3 regions of the Streptococcus dentiloxodontae genome follow, and region 2 is predicted to be linked to each of the others. Evidence: predicted binding sites of a transcription regulator. Region 2 holds the regulator's gene; each other region holds the start of a gene.
The links. Region 2 encodes HrcA, which represses chaperone genes, less so after heat shock. Its sites were predicted from a motif close to TTAGCACTCNNNNNNNNNGAGTGCTAA; they were not measured.

Region 1 (6,714 bases), on a different contig from region 2:
ATCACGAAGCCCTACTTTATCAAGCAAGTCATAGGCTTCTTTTTCTGCTTCCGCTTTAGGAATACCTTTAGTCTTTATTGGAGAGAGGGTAATATTGTCCAAAACACTCATATTGGGAAAGAGATTGAACTGTTGAAAAACCATTCCCATCTTCTCACGCATTTTGAAAATATCATTTTTCTTATCGGTAATATCTGTACCTTCAAAAGTCACAGTTCCTTTTGTTGGAACTTCTAAAAGGTTCATCGTACGCAAAAAGGTGGATTTCCCAGACCCTGATGGCCCGATAATTACGACCACTTCTCCCTTATGGATATCTAAGTCAATTCCTTTTAAAACTTCATTTTTTCCAAAATATTTATGAAGGTTTTCGATTTTAATTACAGTTTTTGTCATTTGCTAGCTCCCTCTCCAAGACGTTTTTCCATAAGTTTCAAGAGACCTGTCATAGCAGTTGTTACCATTAAATAGTAGAAAGCTGCAAACAGAAGCGGTGTCAAGGTCAGATAAGTCGTTGTGGCAACTGACTGAGCTCCATTCCAAAGTTCCATAACTCCGATAGTCTGCAGCAAAGAGCTGTCTTTAATTATGGTAACAAACTCATTCCCCAAGGCGGGTAAAATGTTTTTGATTGCCTGAGGCAGGATAACATAACGCATCGTATTCCATGGTTTGATACCAAGCGAATAGGCTGCTTCGGTCTGCCCTTTATTTACAGATTCAATCCCTGCACGAACACTTTCTGAAATATAGGCTCCGCTATTTAAAGAAAGAATAATAATACCAGGAACAATACGCGAGAGATCCAAATCTAAAATCCCAAAATCAACCGTCGGCAAATCCACGCTAATCAGGACAAAAGCAATCATAATCTGAACTACCATGGGTGTTCCACGAAAAATCCAAACATAGATACTAGCTAACCAGTCTAAAATAGTGATATTGGAACGTTTGATGATGGCAACCAGAACACCTAGAATTGTTCCAAAGAAAACCACACAGGCTGAAATCATAATGGTCACCAGAACACCATAGTTGAAATAAGACCAGAATTCTGGTAAGAATGAAAAGTTCATTAAGATACTCCTTACTTGTAATCCTAATTATTATATCAAAAAACTGTATAAAAATAAAGAAGAGCAGCAAGATCAATCAACTGCTCTTTTTTACTATTTAGTACAGCAAATCGTAGATTTCCATCGCGATGAGGTCAATGCTGTCAAATGAGTAGGACTCACGCGCTTTAACATCACGCAAAGTGAAGACAGGCCCATTTTCAGGGTCATTTGAGAAGGAAACTTCTGCTACAACCTCACCATCACGTTCAAAATTACGTTTTAAATTACCACCATCAGTAGCCATCAATTCAAGACGGTTAATGATTCTCACCAAATGTGATTCCATTTATTTTCTCCTATTAGTTTAGTCGTTAGTACCATTTTAACATAAATTCAAGGAAAGAAACAAGGAAAGACGGTCTTTTTATAGATTTTTCAAACTTTGATACATGATAGCCTTGATGGAGTGCATCCGATTTTCGGCTTCTTGAAAAATGGTTGCACTGTGTTTTTGGAAAATCTGGTCTGTTATTTCAAGTTCAGCTAAACCGTATTTGTCATAGATTTCTCGGCCAATTTCTGTATTCAAATCATGGAAGGCAGGCAGACAATGCATGACAATGACATTGGGATTTTTTGTTTTATCAAGAAGCTCCGCATTAATCTGATAAGGCAAAAGCAGATCAATACGTTCTTTGAAATCAACGTCCTCACCCATGGATACCCAAACATCAGTATAGAGCATATCCACTCCTTGAACAGCATTGACATCATCAGTGATAGTCAGCTCGGCTCCATTATTATGCTGCTCTGCTATTGCTACAATATCAGCTTGCGGCTGCAAAGAAGCTGGGGCAATAATTTTGACATTGACTCCCAAAATAGCCGAAGTTACCAAAAGCGAATTGGCCATATTGTTGCGCCCATCACCAATATAAGCAATGGTCAAACCTTCCAAGCAGCCAAAGTGTTCTTTAAGGGTCATAAAGTCCGCAATCATTTGAGTGGGATGCCAGGTGTCTGTTAGACCGTTCCAGACAGGTACACCCGAATATTCAGCCAAAGCCTCAACGTCTTCTTGCTTGAAGCCGCGGTATTCAATACCATCAAACATACTTCCTAAAACTTTGGCGGTATCAATGACAGATTCCTTTTTCCCCAGCTGAATTTCTCCAGCACCCAAATAGGTCATGGTCATCCCCAAATCCTGACCGGCAACGGTGAAAGCTGAACGGGTACGTGTCGAGCTTTTTTCAAAAATCAAAGCAATATTCAGTCCCTGTAAATAATGATGAGGAATTTTATTTTTTTTCAGTTCTTTGAATTTAAGGGATAAATCAATTAAATCCATTAATTCCTGTTTGGTAAAGTCTATTTCTTTTAAAAATGAATTGTTTTTAGGCATTATTTCTACTTTCTTTTGTATAATTTTTATATATTTTAGCATAATTATTCAATTTGTCAAGAAAAATTCAGCTTAGCACTCCCATTGACCCTCTGCTAAAAAACAAGCTTTTCTCTTGCATTGTGTTTATAGAATGCTATAATGATAATATAAGGTTTGACTAATTTTGACCTTTGCTTTAAAAAAGGCAAATAGTCATGTTAGCTCTGCCATTATCCTAACCAGAAAGGAAAAACCGACTCTCAGCCAGTCGGGATAGGTAAGCTTATGCTTTGTCAAAATTGTAATCTTAACGAATCCAGTATTCACCTTTATACAAATGTTAACGGACAGCAAAAGCAGATTGACCTCTGCCAAAATTGCTATCAAATTATGAAATCTGATCCTGAAAATCCGCTCAATCAATTCAATCAGACCAATGGTTCTAACTTCTTTGATGATTTTTTCAGTGACCTTAACAACTTCCGCTCTGCCAGCGGCGATTTGCCAAACTCACCTCAAACACAGGCTGGCGGCAACCGTGGAAACAATGGCGGAGCTGGAAACGGCAATCGTCCAAATAATCCACGCTCCCAACAACGGCCTCCTAAAGGTCTCTTGGAAGAATTCGGTATCAATGTAACAGATATTGCCCGACGCGGCGAAATTGATCCCGTCATTGGACGTGATGAGGAAATCATTCGTGTTATTGAAATTCTCAACCGCCGTACCAAAAACAATCCTGTTCTAATCGGTGAACCCGGTGTGGGGAAAACTGCTGTTGTTGAAGGTTTAGCTCAAAAAATCGTTGATGGCAGCGTTCCGCAAAAGTTGCAAAGCAAACAAGTCATTCGTCTGGACGTGGTCAGTCTCGTTCAGGGCACAGGCATCCGCGGTCAATTTGAAGAACGCATGCAAAAACTCATGGAGGAAATTCGTCAACGCCAAGACGTCATTCTTTTCATTGATGAAATTCATGAAATCGTAGGGGCTGGTAATGCTGGCGATGGAAATATGGATGCTGGCAATATCTTAAAACCTGCGCTGGCTCGCGGTGAATTGCAATTAGTTGGAGCGACTACCCTCAATGAATACCGTATCATTGAAAAAGATGCAGCATTAGAGCGCCGCATGCAGCCTGTTAAAGTTGAAGAACCAAGCGTTGAAGAAACCATCACCATTCTGCGTGGTATTCAAACTAAATATCAAGATTATCATCATGTTAAATACACAGATGAAGCTATTATTGCTGCTGCTGAATTGTCCAATCGTTATATCCAAGACCGGTTCTTACCTGATAAAGCTATTGATTTGCTGGATGAAGCCGGTTCTAAGATGAATTTAACCCTCAATTTTGTGGATCCAAAAGATATTGACAAGCGTCTCGTAGAAGCTGAAAATCTCAAAGCTCAGGCAACACGCGATGAAGATTTTGAGAAAGCTGCTTACTTCCGCGATCAAATTGCCAAATATAAGGAAATGCAGAATCAAAAAATCAATGAACAGGATATCCCAGTCATTACTGAAAAACATATCGAAGCTATTGTTGAACGAAAGACTAATATTCCTGTAGGTGATTTGAAAGAAAAAGAACAAACACAGCTTATCAATTTGGCAGATGATCTTAAAACCCATGTCATCGGACAAGATGCCGCAGTGGATAAAATCGCTAAAGCCATTCGCCGTAACCGTGTAGGACTCGGTGCTCCCAACCGTCCAATTGGCTCCTTCCTCTTTGTAGGGCCTACTGGTGTCGGTAAAACCGAACTCTCTAAGCAATTAGCTATTGAACTTTTTGGCTCAGCAGATAGCATGATTCGCTTTGACATGTCTGAATACATGGAAAAACATGCTGTTGCTAAATTGGTCGGTGCCCCTCCAGGGTATGTAGGTTACGAAGAAGCCGGTCAATTAACCGAACAAGTTCGCCGCAATCCTTATTCACTCATTCTTTTAGATGAAGTTGAAAAAGCGCATCCAGATGTCATGCATATGTTCCTGCAGGTTCTTGATGATGGCCGCCTGACAGACGGTCAAGGACGGACGGTAAGCTTCAAAGATACTATCATCATTATGACTTCAAATGCAGGTACTGGCAATGCAGAAGCTTCTGTTGGTTTTGGTGCTGCACGTGAAAACCGTACTAATTCTGTCCTTGGACAGCTCGGTGACTTCTTTAGTCCCGAATTTATGAACCGTTTCGACGGCATTATTGAATTTTCAGCTCTTAATAAAAAAGATCTTCTAGCTATCGTTAATATCATGCTAGATGAAGTCAATAACCGCCTGTCTCACAATGACATTCACCTCTCAGTTACCGATAAAGTCAAAGAAAAATTGGTCGATTTAGGCTATGATCCTAAAATGGGTGCCCGCCCGCTCCGCCGTACTATTCAAGAAAATATTGAGGATGCCATTACAGATTTTTACCTTGAAAATCCAACCGAAAAAGAACTCAAGGCAATCATGACATCAAATGGTAAAATTATCATCAAATCGGCCCGCAAAGCAGAATCTGAACAGATTTCAGAAACCACTGAAGAAATTACAGAGTAAAAAAGTTTGGGACAAAAACAGTCCTAAACTTTTTTATAAGTCTTGATATATCAAGTGAAAAGATGAAGAGAAACTCTGTTAACTTTAGTTAAGCCAGAACTTCCCTGTTATAATTAATATTTTTTGATTTTGCTTCATAAGTTTTATTTTCAGCCTCAAGCAATCCTCATATGTTGATAAATCAAAGACTTCCCCTATCTCTACCGATTTTTGTCTCATTCTCATCTTTATACTGCTGTCAATAGCTCTGCTATTTTACCGTAAATTAAAAAATAACGAATCCTAGCACTAATTTATAAAAATAAAGTAGGAAAAACTGCGCTTTTTTAGTATAATAGAGCCAAGAAACAAAGGAGTTATGCCATGTCTACGATTCCAGTATTTGGTAAAAAGGTAACGGGAGCTAATTATAAAACGCGTTACGGCGTTTATGCTGTTATTCCCAATGCTGATAAGACTAAGATTATTCTAGTTCAAGCGCCTAATGGTTCTTGGTTTTTGCCTGGCGGAGAGATTGAAGCCGGTGAAGATCATATGACTGCCTTGGCTCGTGAACTGGTTGAAGAATTAGGCTTTACTGCCCAGATTGGACGTTATTACGGCCAGGCAGATGAATACTTCTATTCCAGCCATCGCGATACTTATTTCTACAACCCAGCTTACCTTTACGAAGCAACTAGCTATCAGTCCGTTGACAAACCCCTTGAAGATTTTAATAACCTGGCTTGGTTTTCTGTCCATGAGGCGGCAGCCAAGCTAAAACGCGGCAGCCACCAATGGGCCATTGAACAATGGCTGAGCGACCATCACAATTAATCCCCAATTTTTAAGTAAAGGAGAGACTCATGAAACTCATTAATACAACTCGCAATCATCAAGAATTAGTGCAAAATCAACTGGATCATACAGATGCAATTCTTGTTGAGACCTATTCAGCAGGCAATACTGCCGTGGTCTTTACTCAAGCCCCAAAGCATTATGAGCTTTTGATTTCCAATAAACATCGGGCAATCAAAGACAACGAGTTAGAAGCTATCCGTGAATTTTTCCTAAAGCGTAAGATTGACAGAAATACTGTTCTTCTTGATCAACTTAAAACCTTACACACTGCAAATCTGATTGAAATTTCATTTCCAATAAAAGACTAAATCATTTATAAACAAACGAAGCTGAGACAAAAGTGCTCAGCTTCGTTTGTTTATATAGTCATCATTATAAAATGCAGTGGTGGGGAGAAAGACTAAGTTGGCTAAGCCAACTTAGTCTTTCCCCTGCACAGTTTATTAGGTGCTTTAGCACCCACCATCAACCACTGCTGATTGAACGTCCTTATCCCTTGCTAAACAAGATACCAAGAGCGTTCGCGGATAAAGTCAAAATAGGGATTTCACAAGGAGTCGTTAAGCGGCTCTAGGCGAAATCATCTTTTTGACACAGATCGTAGCTCGTGTTCAATTGACAAGATACAAAGGCGTAAAGCAACACACCGCAAAATAGGAAAGCTAACGAAGGTGCAACAGCAGCTAGGCAGGCTTTATCTTTTTGCACAGTGTTGTAGCCGTGTTCAATTATTAAGATACGGCAGAGGATTGTTATCTAAGTGCTCTGCACTTGATAACAAACGCCAACCACCATAGTGAATCGCCTACCTCTCCCGCTAACTTCGTTTGGTTAGTAAGATCGACTAACCAAACGAAGTGTCGCAAAGAGCGTTTA
Region 2 (6,714 bases):
CAGGGTTTGTCACTGCTTGACGTTTAGCCGCATCCCCAACAATAATTTCACCATTTTTGAATGACACAACTGAAGGCGTTGTACGATTACCTTCTGGGTTTGCGATAATTTTGCTTTCAGTTCCTTCAAGAACTGCAACTGCTGAGTTTGTTGTACCTAAGTCAATACCGATAATTTTAGACATAATTAAGATACCAAGAACGTTGAAATAGTCCATTGGACTGTTTCAATCGGGAAATTACCGAAAGCAAAGCTCTCTTCATCTAGCGACTGAAATTAACGTTCAATTCCTTTCTGTTTCCTCTTTTGATATTTCTTGCTTTGATATTTTTCTTAAATGGTGTGGCACGCAAGCAACTGCCTTCAGCATTTCATTGCTAATTTTTGAACCTAAAGCTTCAAAATTTGCCTGTCAGATAGGAAAACCTTATCTGACTAACACCATGACGAAAAAGTATCGGTTGGGCTAAGTCTTACGACTTGCTTCTTTTTACATTTTATAGTTTTCTGTCATTTCGGACAGATTTGTTACGACATGAGCGATGAAAATCAATTATATTTTTATCGCGAGCTAGTAAGGCGTTTAGGCATGCCGCTATAGCAATTGCCGTTTTTTAATGAGGTCATTACCATCAAAAAATAGTTAGTTATAAACCACCACCATGGCTGGTCGCAAAATGCGTTCATGCAGTTTGTAGCCTTTCTGAAGGACTTGTGCAATCGAATCTGCAGGATGCTCATCATCAGCTGGTAAAGTCTGAACTGCCATGTGGAAGTTGTGATCAAAACTTTCAACTTCAACTTCTTCGACACCCTCTTCGTTAAGAGCTTGAATCAGACTAGCCTGAACCATTTCAAGACCTTTTTTAACATCGTCTGTCAAACCTTCAACTGCAAGTGCTCGTTCCAAATTATCCAGACTTGGCAAAATTTTCTTGGCTAAATCCTGAGAGCGATATTTCTGTAAATTCTGCCGTTCTTCATTAGCACGGCGCTGAACATTTTGCATTTCGGCATGGGCTCGCAGATATTTATTTTCAAAGTCCTCTGCCCGCTCATTCGCCAGATCTAATTCGGATTTTTCAGGGGCTATTTCTTCAACAGGCGTATCCTCTGCTTCCTCAACAGCCTCTTCCTCTTTTACGTCTTCATTTTTAATATCTTCCGACAAATTTTACACCTCTTTCTTATTTATGGCTAATTCACTTCGTAGTGATTGCTGCTTAAATAACGGTAGTAGTCAGTTAATTTGATAACCATAACTCGGCTGATGACATTGATCAAACTAACTACTCTGCGATAATCCATATCAATAGGGCCAATCAAACTCATCAGAGCTTGCCCTCGATAAGGAATGAGAAATTTATGACTGATAACAGTTAATTGACTAAGTGCTTGTTCCTCACTCTCTGCGACCTGAACCTTGACCATCTCGTCCTGAGAAATAGAAGCGCGAAGCACCTGTGCTACATCCTGTTCATTGTCAAAAAACTGATAAGTATCTGAACCTGCATAAGACAACGAAGCAATCTTGCCTTCAATGAAAATTAATTCTTTAAACAGCTGAGCAAAGATATAGTCAAACAAATTCAAAACATTATCTGTGGTTTTAAAATACCTCTGAACTACCTGAGGAACTTCTGTTCTCAGCTTGTAATGAATATCCAGCACCGACTTGCCAACAAAACGCTCATCAACAAGCTGCTTGAGTGTTTGCAAATCTCGCACCAAAAAATTCTTAGGGATAGCAAACTGAACAGTAACAGACTTGGATTCATCAAGAGTAAGAACCGCTAAAGCGTCATGACTAGAAAGACGAACGATATCAAATCCTGTCAGCCGCTGCTTGGTGGGTTCAACATCTTGAACAACAGCCGTATAACCTGTCATATTTGCCAAAAGATTAGCGGCAGCCGCTAAAATATCTTCCAACCTAAAAGCTTCAAAGTCAAAACCTTTAATGACTTGATAAACATCTTGCTCATCAACACTATCAAGGTTTAGAGAATGCCGGACAAAATACTGGAAACCAGCTCGGCTGGGCAGGCGGCCGCTTGAAGTATGAGCCTTTTTCAAATAGCCTAGCTTCTCAAGTTTTGCCATGTCATTACGAATGGTGGCTGAACTTGATTCAATGGTATCCTGCAAAGTTTTAGAACCTATAGGTTCATGCGTTTGGGTGAACATCTCAACGATTAGGTTCAGGATGTCACTTTGACGGTCTGTGATCATTTTGAAGCCACCTCTTTCCAATTAGCACTCTTTTATACCAAGTGCTAAGTTATGGTTCTATTATACTCTTAGAAAATATCTTGTCAAGAGAAAAACACAAAAAATTAGCACTCTTATTTTCCGAGTGCTAACGTTCTATCTATCGTAATCAACTAAATTGTAATTTTCAATAATATCAATCAGCTTCTGCCCATAGTTCGGTGCTGAGTTAAAACCAGCTTCCTGTAATTTTTCAGCAGCGATTTTATAACCACTTGTAGTCGCAAGTACCGTATAAGTATCCTGCCCCCACTCACCAGCAGCTAAGGCTTCTAAATAGCTGTACATTGAATCTTCCCAAGAATCATAAACCGCAAATTTTTCTTTAACAGTTTCCCATTTGTTATTGCGATAGATCTTGTCTATTAAACGAATATGTCCTTGACCAGCTTTAGCTTTCAAGCTATAAAGATTATGATACTTAGCCGCTAGTAAGCTCTTTCCATAATCAGTTTCAAAAATAGCCTGAGCAATAATAACAGATGCCCGTACTCCGTAAGCTTGCGATAATTCCTGAGCAGTTGGAGCAATTTCTTTAATGAAGGTCTCCTTATCATAAGCCACTTGAACAACTTGTGCATTATCCTTTGTGCGGACATTAATCATCAGCGGCAGAAGAACACCAAATACAAAAACGCCTAAAATGACCACAAAAACTCGAAATTTAAAGCGCCTTCTCACTTACCATTCTCCTTCAACAATGCAATATATTCTTCTAATGTCAGATTATGCTCCGATATATATTTGGCCGAATCAGCACCCACATATCGAAAATGCCAATCCTCATAATCAACTCCGGTAGACGACGATTTCCCCTCTGGAAAACGCAAAATAAAACCATAATCTGCTGCAATAGACTGTACTTGTTCCATCGTATCAGCATCAGCTTCATTCAGCGAATCCACTGTTGACATATCAATAGCCAGCCCCGTTTGATGTTCGCTGGCTCCCGGTGGCTGCGAATAAGTCTGAACAATTTCTTCTGCAGCCTCTTGATCAATGCTTTGGTTAGCCATTTCTTGCTGAACATAGCTATTATAAAGTTCTTCTTGATAGGCAACACTGCGATAACCCGAAATAAGATGGAAGTTACTGTCAATAGCTTGTGCTGCTGTCAAAAACTCCTGCACTGCCTCTGCAATACGCTCATCTACCTGAACCCCACCAATATCAGTAACCGTTGGATTCAATTCCTCTGTAACGTGATCACGATTGACCAAAAGCAATTCCCAATCATCTGTTGAAACATTAGGAAGAGAGGAATCTTTATCCGATGCGGTCTTGGTTGAACTAGAATTAGAAGTCGTTTTAGTTGCACTGGTTTTAGAATGTATTGTTGATTTACTGCTTCTGCCATTCAAATAAACAAAAACACCTACAAACAAAGCAGCCAAAGCAATGATAAACAAAAAACCGGTAACAAACTTTCTTCCATTTTCACTTTTTTTTGCTCTGCGACGTGCATGATGTCGATTAGTTGTCATTTTTCTTATCCATTTCTCTTCCAGCTTGACGATAGGTCATATCCCCAAGCGTTTCAATTGTAAATTGTCCATTTTTATAACTGGCCAAGGTGATTGAGCCATTATCCAGCGGCTTGCGTTCTATGTTGGGATTTACCAGCCATGCAAAAGTATTAATGGTCATCCCATGGCTGACCACAATAACATCACCGCCGCCTGTTTTTTCAACCTGCTCTGCTATTGCCTCAAAACCTTCTAAAATACGATTTTTCAAAACTTCCCAAGGCTCCGCCCAACCAGCTGTATCTACATCTAAGATACTTTGCGCCAGCTCTGGATAGGTTACTTCTGTATAATCTTTTCCTTGAAATGCTGCTGTCCTAGGCAAAACTCCTTGAAACAGCTCCCCATCATAACCACCGTCAAGACTGCCAAAGCACCACTCACGAAGACGCTTATCACGTGTATAAGGAATATGCTCTAAACCTGTCTCACGTAGAATAATCTCCATGGTCTGTAATGTTCGTCCAGAATCGCTTGAGTAAGCTGCCTTAAAGGGAATAGCTGCTTTTTTGAGACCCAAACCTAATTCACGAATACCTTTCTCACCTTCAGAAGTCAATGGTGTATCGCTCCACCCCTGCGCACGGCCGATTGTGTTAAACATTGTTTTTCCATGCCGTGCAATGAACAAGCGTGTTCCCCCCATAGTGTCACCCTCTTTATAGATTTATTGCTTAATTATAACATAAATTTGACCCAGCTTCTAGTTGCCTAACAATAGAAAAAACTCCCACTAAAGGAGTTTTACAGCAATTAATTTTTAAAACTGTGGACAGGGGCTGGTATTTGCCCGCCTCGTGCAATAAAGTCAGCCGATGAAGCTTCGCTGACTTTCATAACAGGCGCATAACCCAATAAACCGCCCAATTCAAGCATATCTCCAACTTTACCGTAAGGAATAATACGTACAGCTGTCGTTTTTTGATTAATAACGCCAATAGCCGCTTCGTCAGCAATCATGGCTGCAATTGTTGTATCCGGAGTATCCGCTGGAATGGCAATCATATCCAAACCAACCGAACAAATAGCTGTCATGGCTTCTAACTTCTCAAGATTGATGGCACCTGACTGCACCGCCGCAATCATTCCTTCATCTTCAGACACTGGAATAAAAGCACCCGACAAACCGCCAACTTGATTGCAGGCCATAATGCCGCCTTTTTTAACTTGGTCATTAAGTAAAGCCAGCGCAGCTGTTGTCCCGTGTGTACCAACAACTTCAAGCCCCATAGCCTCTAACACACGTGCCACTGAATCTCCTACCGCTGGTGTTGGGGCTAATGATAAGTCAACGATACCAAATTCAACACCCAGACGCTCACTAGCCATCTGACCGACTAACTGACCAACACGCGTAATCTTAAAGGCTGTCTTTTTGACAGTTTCAGCCAAGATATCAAAGCTTTTTCCAGCCACCTTTTCAACAGCACGCTGTACTACACCGGGACCCGAGACACCAACATTGATGACGACATCGGCTTCACCAACGCCATGAAAAGCTCCTGCCATAAAGGGATTATCTTCAACCGCATTAGCAAATACAACCAGTTTGCCAGGACCCAGCGGACTTGCTTCAGAAGTTTCTTTGATAATCCGTCCCATATCACGCACCGCAGTCATATTAATACCTGTTTTGGTCGAACCAATATTAACCGAAGAACAAACAAAATCCGTCTCCGCCAACGCTTTGGGAATAGAATTGATGAGAATTTCATCACCTTTTTGATAACCTTTTTGCACCAAAGCTGAAAAACCGCCGATAAAATTAACACCAATTTCCTTAGCAGCACGATCAAGCGCTTTAGCTAAGGGTACGTAGTCTGTTGCATCTGTTGCTGCTCCGATGATAGAAATCGGCGTCACGGAAACACGCTTGTTAACAATAGGAATCCCAAGCTCTGATGAGATTTCATTACCAACAGCAACCAAATTGCGAGCCTTCTCCACAACCTTTTTATAGACCTTTTCAGCAGCACGATTAATATCCGAATCAATACAATCCAACAGCGAAATACCCATAGTGATTGTCCGAACATCAAAGTTCTGCTCCTCAATCATCTCAATGGTTTCTGTTACCTGTTTAATATCCATGTTTTACTCTACCTCTATCCTACAAGTTATGCATGGCATCAAAAATAGCAGAGCCTTGAATGTTAATTTTAACATTTAAAGTCTCTCCAAAAGCTTCCAATTCCGAACGAAGAGCTGTAAAGTCTTTTTTCTCCTCAGCCGAAACAACAGCCATCATCGTGAAAAATTCATCCATAACAGTTTGTGTAATGTCATCAATATTAAGCCCAAGTTCAGCAATCTTAGCAGAAACACCTGCAACAATACCAGCCTTATCCTTACCGACAACAGTAATAATCGCTTTCATATCAAGCCTCCAAAAATATAGTTAATTCATTTTAGCATTTTTTCGCTTATTTAGCTATTCTTTCCCAAAATATCAATTTAACATACGTAATATCCGAACAATCATGAACAGTACAACCTCATCATGACCTAATTAGAAAATCTTTTACATAAAAAAGCACCCATGAGGTAAACTCTTGAGTGCTTGAAACGTTGATATATAGCAGATATTAACGTTTTGAGAACTGGCTAGCTTTACGAGCTTTCTTAAGACCTGGTTCAATCAACCGATATGTCTTTAAATACATAAAAGCCTTAATATCAATCTTTTTCTCAAAACACCTTTCGTCCTATTTTATCAAATTTTGACTAATTTGATTTAAATAAGGTGAGTTTTTACTAAATTTCTCTAAGAAAAATCGAATACTGAGCTAGAGATTATCTTACTATAGCATAGAAAGACTTCATATCTCCAAAGGGGTAAAGCTGCCTACGATTTTACCAACAATCCGTGGATTTTCATCATAAGAGGCAAACTTATCTTTGTAAGCTTTATTAATAG
Region 3 (6,714 bases), on a different contig from region 2:
ATCAGATGATGAAGACTTTGAAGACGATGATATTTAATGATAGAAGATTTATAAAAAAGGAGAAAAATTATGTCAGTTTCATTTGTTCGTATTGATGACCGTATGATTCACGGTCAAACGGTGACACGCTGGGCCAAGGAATACCCATGCGATGGTCTTATCGCTGTCAATGATGCAGCAGCAGCTAATAAAGTTTTAACCCAGGCTTACAAGGGAGCTTCAGATAAAAAAACATTTGTTTGGACAGTGGACGCCTTCGGACAAAAATCACAAAAAGTTCTGGACTCAGATACTCGTTATTTCCTAATTACTAAAAATCCTATTGACATGAAGACCATCTTGGTTGATCAAGGTTTCGTACCAAGTGATGTCAAAGAAATCATTGTAGGTCCAGCAAATGACCGTCCAGGCGCTGTTAAATTGGGAAATAACCAATCCATCACGCAAGAAGAAGCAGAAGCTATTGAAGCTATTGAAAAGGCTGGTTATAAAGTGAAATTCCAACTTTTACCAGATGTTTCAATCGGTTATTGGTCTGATTTCAAATCTAAATTTGGCTTCTAAAAAATCTCGCTTGGCTGGCTAATCAAAACTTTAGCAGATTATTGAAAATGGTCAGCTGTTCTTTGAGATTGTTATTTCACATTGTACTTAAAGAGGGTAAGGCGCTTTGGTTTACCCTTCACAACTTGATAGACAGGAGAAAATTATTATGACAATTTCTTGGTTACAAGCAGCCTTGTTAGGTTTGTTTGCATGTTTGTCTTCTATGCCTGGTCTAGGCGGTACTACCATTGGTAACTACACTTTGGGTCGTCCTTTGGTCGGTGGTTTGGTCTGTGGGCTTATTCTTGGAGATCTTACAACTGGGATTATTTGCGGGGTTGCCATGCAGCTGGTTTACATTGCCCTTGTAACACCAGGCGGTACCGTTTCTGCTGATGTTCGTGCGGTTTCTTATATTGGTATTCCTTTGGCAATGGTGGCCATCCATTCACAAGGTTTGTCGGCAGACTCAGCAGATGCAGCTAACCTAGCTAAATCTATGGGAACCCTTGTTGGTACGGTTGGTACGGTTCTCTTTTATGGAACTGCTACTCTTAATCTAGTTTGGCAGCATATCGGTTGGAAAGCCGTAGAAAAAGGAAACTTTAAACAGCTTTACAAAGTTGACTGGCTCTATCCATGGGCTTCGCACATTATCTTTTCATTCATTCCAACTTTGATTATGTGTAAGCTTGGTGCAACAGCTGTTACAGCTTTGCGTGATGCTTTGCCAATGGATGGCATTCCAATGAAGACCCTCTTCACCGTTGGTGCCTTGCTGCCATGTGTAGGGATTGCTATCCTCTTAAAACAAATTGTTGATAAAGCAACTGATTTCATTCCATTTTTTGTTGGCTTTACCTTGGCAGCATCACTTGGTTTAAATTTGGTATCATGTGCAGTGATTTCATTAATTTTCGCAGTGTTATTCTACGAACTGGAAATGGCTAAAAATGCCAGAGTCACAGTGGCGGCAGCTGGTGATGATTTTGAAGACGATGATGAGGAGGATATCTAAGATGGCTCAAAAGAAAATTTCAAAGAAAACCTTAACAAAATCTTTCCATCATTGGTATTATGGTAACTTGACCTGCTTTTCTCAAGAGCATATGCAGACGTTTGGTTACTTAACATCAATGCTTCCAATTATCGAAGAACTTTATGATAAAAAAGAAGACCAAGAACGTTCGATGCAAACTTATACAGCTTTCTTCAATACTGAACCTCAACTTGGTTCTGTAATCGTAGGGGTCACAGCTGGTTTGGAAGAAGCTAGGGCTAATGGCTCTGGAGAAGTTGATGATGAAACCATCAATGGCCTTCGTGCAGGTTTGATGGGACCGGTTGCCGGTATTGGTGACTCAATGGTCGTTGGGACTCTCATACCTGTTATCCTTGGGATAGCTCTTGGTCTGTCTAAAGGCGGTTCTCCAATTGGTGCAGTATTTTACATTGTTGTTTGGAACCTCTTGGCTTACTTTGGTATGCGTTTTGCTTACTTTAAAGGTTATGAACTTGGTGACAAGGCGGTTGAGTTTCTTGTGGGAGCTCAAGGACAAGCTATCCGCAAGGCCGTTTCAATTATTGGTGGAATGGTTGTCGGTGGTGTAGCTGCAACTTGGGTTTCAGTTAAGACCTCTTTCCAGCTTGGCAGCGCTAAACATCCTTATTTGGTCCTTCAAGATCAACTGGATAATGTCTATCCGGGCTTATTGACAGCAGCATTCATTGTCTTTTGCTGGTGGCTAATGGCCAAGAAAAATATCTCTCCTATTAAGGTCATGCTGCTTTTGGTGGTTATTGCCTTAGTTGGTGTACTTTGTGGATTCTTTGATCCAGGTCTTTCTTACTAATCGTGATAATGGAGAATGCGATGACAAAACAAGAATTGATTCAAGGCTATGAAAGCGAGATTCAGTATCAAAAACATATGATTGATAATCTAGGAAGATGGTCCTTTCTTCTCTTTCTTCTTGCAAGTGTCGGTGTGGTTATGATTTATCTTTTTCATCAGACCGTTTTACTTGGATTCATCATTGGAATCGTTCTTACTGTTCTGGGAATACTTGGTATGCTCTTATTTGGCTATGGTATTTACAAAGGGAAACGCAATGTCAATCGCGTGATTGATGATTTTGAAACAAAGTTACAATCCTTTCATTAATTGTTGCCTCTGAAATTTTCAAAGATTTCAGAGGTTTTTTCTTGACTATTTCTGACCAAGTGATAAAATAAGGAATGTAAAAGTTAGCACTCATACATACAGAGTGCTAAAAAGGAAAAAGAAGGTTTTCAGCTCAGCTTTTTCTAAAAAATAAAACGGAGGCAAAAACATGTTAAAACCATTAGGTGATCGCGTGGTCGTAAAGATTGCGGAAGAAAAGGAACAAACTGTTGGCGGACTTGTCCTAGCGGGAAGCAGTAAAGAACAAACACAGGAAGCAACAGTTGTGGCAGTTGGTCAGGGCATTCGCACATTGACGGGTGATTTGGTAGCTCCTAGTGTTGATGAGGGTGACAGGGTTCTTGTAGAAAATGGTGCAGGAATTGAAGTCAAGGATGGAGATGAGACTGTTACTCTTGTACGTGAAGCAGACATCTTGGCTGTCTTGGCATAAGGATGAGTCTATACAAGCTCGAAAATAAATAACATTTTAAGTATGAAAGGATTTGAATCCGTCCCTGTCGTCAGAAAGAAATTGTCCTGAAAATGCTAGCTAGTGCTTGAGGTCATATTTTTCTGTCTGATTAGGGACGGACTTGGTATCATAATTATGGCAAAAGAAATTAAATTTTCATCAGATGCGCGTGCAGCTATGGTGCGCGGTGTGGATACATTGGCTGACACCGTTAAGGTGACACTTGGCCCTAAAGGCCGCAATGTGGTTTTGGAAAAATCGTTTGGTTCACCGCTTATTACCAATGATGGTGTTACCATTGCTAAAGAAATTGAATTAGAAGATCATTTTGAAAATATGGGTGCCAAACTCGTGTCCGAAGTGGCTTCTAAAACCAATGACATTGCTGGTGACGGAACAACAACAGCAACTGTCTTGACACAGGCTATTGTCCGTGAAGGTTTGAAAAACGTCACAGCAGGTGCTAATCCAATCGGTATTCGCCGCGGGATTGAGACAGCTGTTGCCACTGCGGTAGAAGAATTGAAAGTGATTGCCCAGCCTGTTTCCGGTAAAGAAGCTATCGCACAGGTTGCGGCTGTATCATCACGTTCTGAAAAAGTTGGTGAATACATCTCAGAAGCCATGGAAAAAGTTGGCAATGACGGTGTCATCACGATTGAAGAATCACGCGGTATGGAAACTGAACTTGATGTGGTTGAAGGTATGCAGTTTGACCGTGGCTACCTGTCACAATACATGGTGACTGACAACGAAAAAATGGTAGCTGATCTTGATAATCCTTACATCTTGATTACAGATAAGAAAATCTCTAACATTCAAGATGTGCTGCCACTCTTAGAAGAAGTCCTCAAAACCAGCCGTCCGCTATTGATTATCGCAGACGATGTGGATGGCGAAGCTCTTCCGACTCTTGTCCTCAATAAGATCCGCGGTACGTTCAATGTTGTTGCCGTTAAAGCACCTGGCTTTGGTGACCGCCGCAAAGCTATGCTTGAAGACATTGCTATCTTGACAGGCGGAACGGTTATCACAGAAGATCTTGGCCTTGAGCTCAAAGATGCGACAATTGCTGCGCTTGGTCAGGCCGCTAAAGTGACGATTGATAAAGATAATACTGTCATTGTCGAAGGTGCTGGCGCTGCTGATGCCATTGCCAATCGTGTGGCTTTGATCAAATCACAAATTGAAACGACAACATCAGAATTTGACCGCGAAAAATTGCAAGAACGCTTGGCTAAGTTAGCAGGCGGCGTAGCAGTTATCAAAGTCGGTGCTGCAACTGAAACCGAACTCAAAGAAATGAAGCTACGCATTGAAGATGCGCTCAACGCCACACGCGCAGCTGTTGAAGAAGGTATTGTTGCAGGTGGTGGTACTGCCCTTGTCAATGTTATCGGCAAAGTCGCTGCTCTTGACCTTGATGGTGATGAAGCTACTGGACGTAACATTGTCCAACGTGCTTTGGAAGAACCTGTCCGTCAAATTGCTAAAAATGCAGGTTATGAAGGTTCTGTTGTCATTGACCGCTTGAAAAATAGCGAAGTCGGAACAGGTTTCAATGCTGCTAACGGCGAATGGGCTGATATGGTGGAAGCTGGAATCATTGATCCTGTTAAGGTGACACGCTCTGCTCTGCAAAATGCAGCCTCTGTTGCCAGCCTTATTTTGACAACTGAAGCTGTCGTTGCTAACAAACCAGAAGCAGAAGCGCCTGCAGCACCAGCCATGGATCCTTCAATGATGGGTGGCATGATGTAAGTGAAAAGGTAAATCAAACTTAAAAAACAGTCATCAAGCGAATACTTGATGACTGTTTTTATAAATATTAATGCTTTCCCAATTTTTCAAAGGTTAAAAATAAAATATAGCCAATAACCATACCGGAGAAATTTTGCAGGGCATTTCCCAGAACACTAGCCCAAGCGGCGCCCCAGCCATATCCTAAAAGCAGGGCTGCAGCAAAGTACCAGCCAATCATAGCCAAACTGGCAAGTCCCAATCCTAATAAGCGTTTCTTCCCAGTCCAGCCAGCAAAGAAGCCCTGCATTCCATGAGCCAGCAGACTATGTAGCATGTACTGCGGGTAACCTAGCAGCAGATCAATCAGAAAGCCGGACAAACCGCCGACCACAGCGCCAGCCTTTGCCCCTAAATAAAAGGCTGCAAAATAAATGCCGACATCCAAAAGGGTCAAAAATCCTGTTGGCGTTGGTATATGTATGTAAGCCAATACGACACTTAGCGCCGTCAAAATTGCCGTTAGTGTTAGTTCTTTAGTTTTTTCAGTTCTCATAGTTTTGATCTACTCCATAGTGATCGGAATGCAAAATCGCTTGATAAACAAAGTCTTTGGAAATTTCAACAGCCTCAAGAGCAGATTTACCTAAAACGATTTGACTGGCAATGCTGGAAGCAAAGGTACAGCCAGCTCCTATATTGTTATTGGTTAGTACAGGGTATTCAAGCACATGCAGTTTTTTACCATCATAAAAGACATCTATAGCTTTTTCCTGACTAAAGCGATTGCCCCCTTTAATGACCACATTTTGGGCACCTAGCTGGTGTAGTTTTTGAGCGGCCGCCTTCATGTCGTCTAAGGTTTTGATTGTTTTTTGGGACAATAGCTCAGCTTCTACTAGATTTGGTGTGATGATACTTGTGTAGGGGAAAAATTTCAGAAGCTCTGTCCTGAGTGCAGAAACTTCAACGTCATGACTTTCCTTACAGACAAGCACAGGATCAAGGATTAAAGGAATAGAGGCGTGCGCTTTAACAAAGTCTAAAGTCAGCTCTGCTATTTCTACATTAGGCAAAAGCCCCAGCTTAATCCCTGAGAAATCAATATCTTTCAAGCTATTTAACTGGTGCTGAAAAACAGTCTTGTCTGTGGCAAATACTTCAAAGCCTGTATCTGTCACTGCTGTCAGGCAAGTCACAGCAACAAAACCATGCAGGTGATTGGTGCTGTAAGTTGCAAGATCTGCATGCAGACCGCCGCCGCTGAAGATATCATTGCCTGAAATAGCCAAAATGTATTTAGTCGTCATAACTAATCTCCTTCAAATAAAGTCCTCTCCCCGCAGCTGTTGGGCCTGCAAGGCTGCGATTTTTCGATTCTAAAACAGTTTTAATCTGGCTGACCGGCATGCGTCCGTTACCGATTTTCAGAAGTGTGCCGACCATATTTCTGACTTGCTTGTAAAGAAAGCCATTGCCTGTGAAGGTAAAGACCAAAAAGCCAGTCTTGTTATCCTTCTCAACCCTTGCTTGGCTAATGGTGCGAACCTTATTTTGAACAGCGCTGCCAGAGGCCGTAAAACCGGTGAAATCATGAGTGCCTACCAGATCTTTGATTGCTTCCTGCATACGGCTTAAATCCAGTGGATAAGGGTAGGAAGTAGCATAATTACGCATCATAGGATTCTTGGGGCGGCCGCTGTCCACTAAAAACTCATAGGTCTTACTGTGTTTGTTATAACGCGCATGAAAATTATCACTAACCCTTTCAACGCTGATAACATCAATA

Region 1: a site for HrcA is predicted at 2,536-2,562, ahead of ACVRZ8_RS10420 (ATP-dependent Clp protease ATP-binding subunit). Genes of this name have one in related genera too.
Region 3: a site for HrcA is predicted at 2,794-2,820, ahead of groES (co-chaperone GroES). Genes of this name have one in related genera too.

What each region holds. Positions count from the first base shown of each region.
Region 1 is NZ_JBRUHR010000029.1:7,410-14,123, reverse strand. Features, by position in the region: gene ACVRZ8_RS10440 (amino acid ABC transporter ATP-binding protein) at 1-396, opposite strand, end outside; gene ACVRZ8_RS10435 (amino acid ABC transporter permease) at 393-1,076, opposite strand; gene ACVRZ8_RS10430 (DUF1797 family protein) at 1,174-1,404, opposite strand; gene argF (ornithine carbamoyltransferase) at 1,483-2,463, opposite strand; gene ACVRZ8_RS10420 (ATP-dependent Clp protease ATP-binding subunit) at 2,731-4,998, shown strand; gene ACVRZ8_RS10415 (NUDIX hydrolase) at 5,362-5,814, shown strand; gene ACVRZ8_RS10410 (DUF1827 family protein) at 5,844-6,146, shown strand.
Region 2 is NZ_JBRUHR010000016.1:37,782-44,495, reverse strand. Features, by position in the region: gene dnaK (molecular chaperone DnaK) at 1-184, opposite strand, end outside; gene grpE (nucleotide exchange factor GrpE) at 644-1,171, opposite strand; gene hrcA (heat-inducible transcriptional repressor HrcA) at 1,198-2,232, opposite strand; gene ACVRZ8_RS08205 (glycoside hydrolase family 73 protein) at 2,368-2,952, opposite strand; gene ACVRZ8_RS08200 (M15 family metallopeptidase) at 2,949-3,755, opposite strand; gene ACVRZ8_RS08195 (histidine phosphatase family protein) at 3,745-4,443, opposite strand; gene ACVRZ8_RS08190 (PFL family protein) at 4,551-5,888, opposite strand; gene ACVRZ8_RS08185 (ACT domain-containing protein) at 5,908-6,174, opposite strand; gene ACVRZ8_RS08180 (helix-turn-helix domain-containing protein) at 6,617-6,714, opposite strand, start outside.
Region 3 is NZ_JBRUHR010000015.1:35,739-42,452, forward strand. Features, by position in the region: gene ACVRZ8_RS07865 (PTS sugar transporter subunit IIA) at 1-37, shown strand, start outside; gene ACVRZ8_RS07870 (PTS sugar transporter subunit IIB) at 70-564, shown strand; gene ACVRZ8_RS07875 (PTS mannose/fructose/sorbose/N-acetylgalactosamine transporter subunit IIC) at 713-1,564, shown strand; gene ACVRZ8_RS07880 (PTS system mannose/fructose/sorbose family transporter subunit IID) at 1,566-2,399, shown strand; gene ACVRZ8_RS07885 (DUF202 domain-containing protein) at 2,420-2,710, shown strand; gene groES (co-chaperone GroES) at 2,880-3,164, shown strand; gene groL (chaperonin GroEL) at 3,321-4,946, shown strand; gene ACVRZ8_RS07900 (ECF transporter S component) at 5,014-5,481, opposite strand; gene ACVRZ8_RS07905 (bifunctional hydroxymethylpyrimidine kinase/phosphomethylpyrimidine kinase) at 5,471-6,235, opposite strand; gene truA (tRNA pseudouridine(38-40) synthase TruA) at 6,225-6,714, opposite strand, start outside.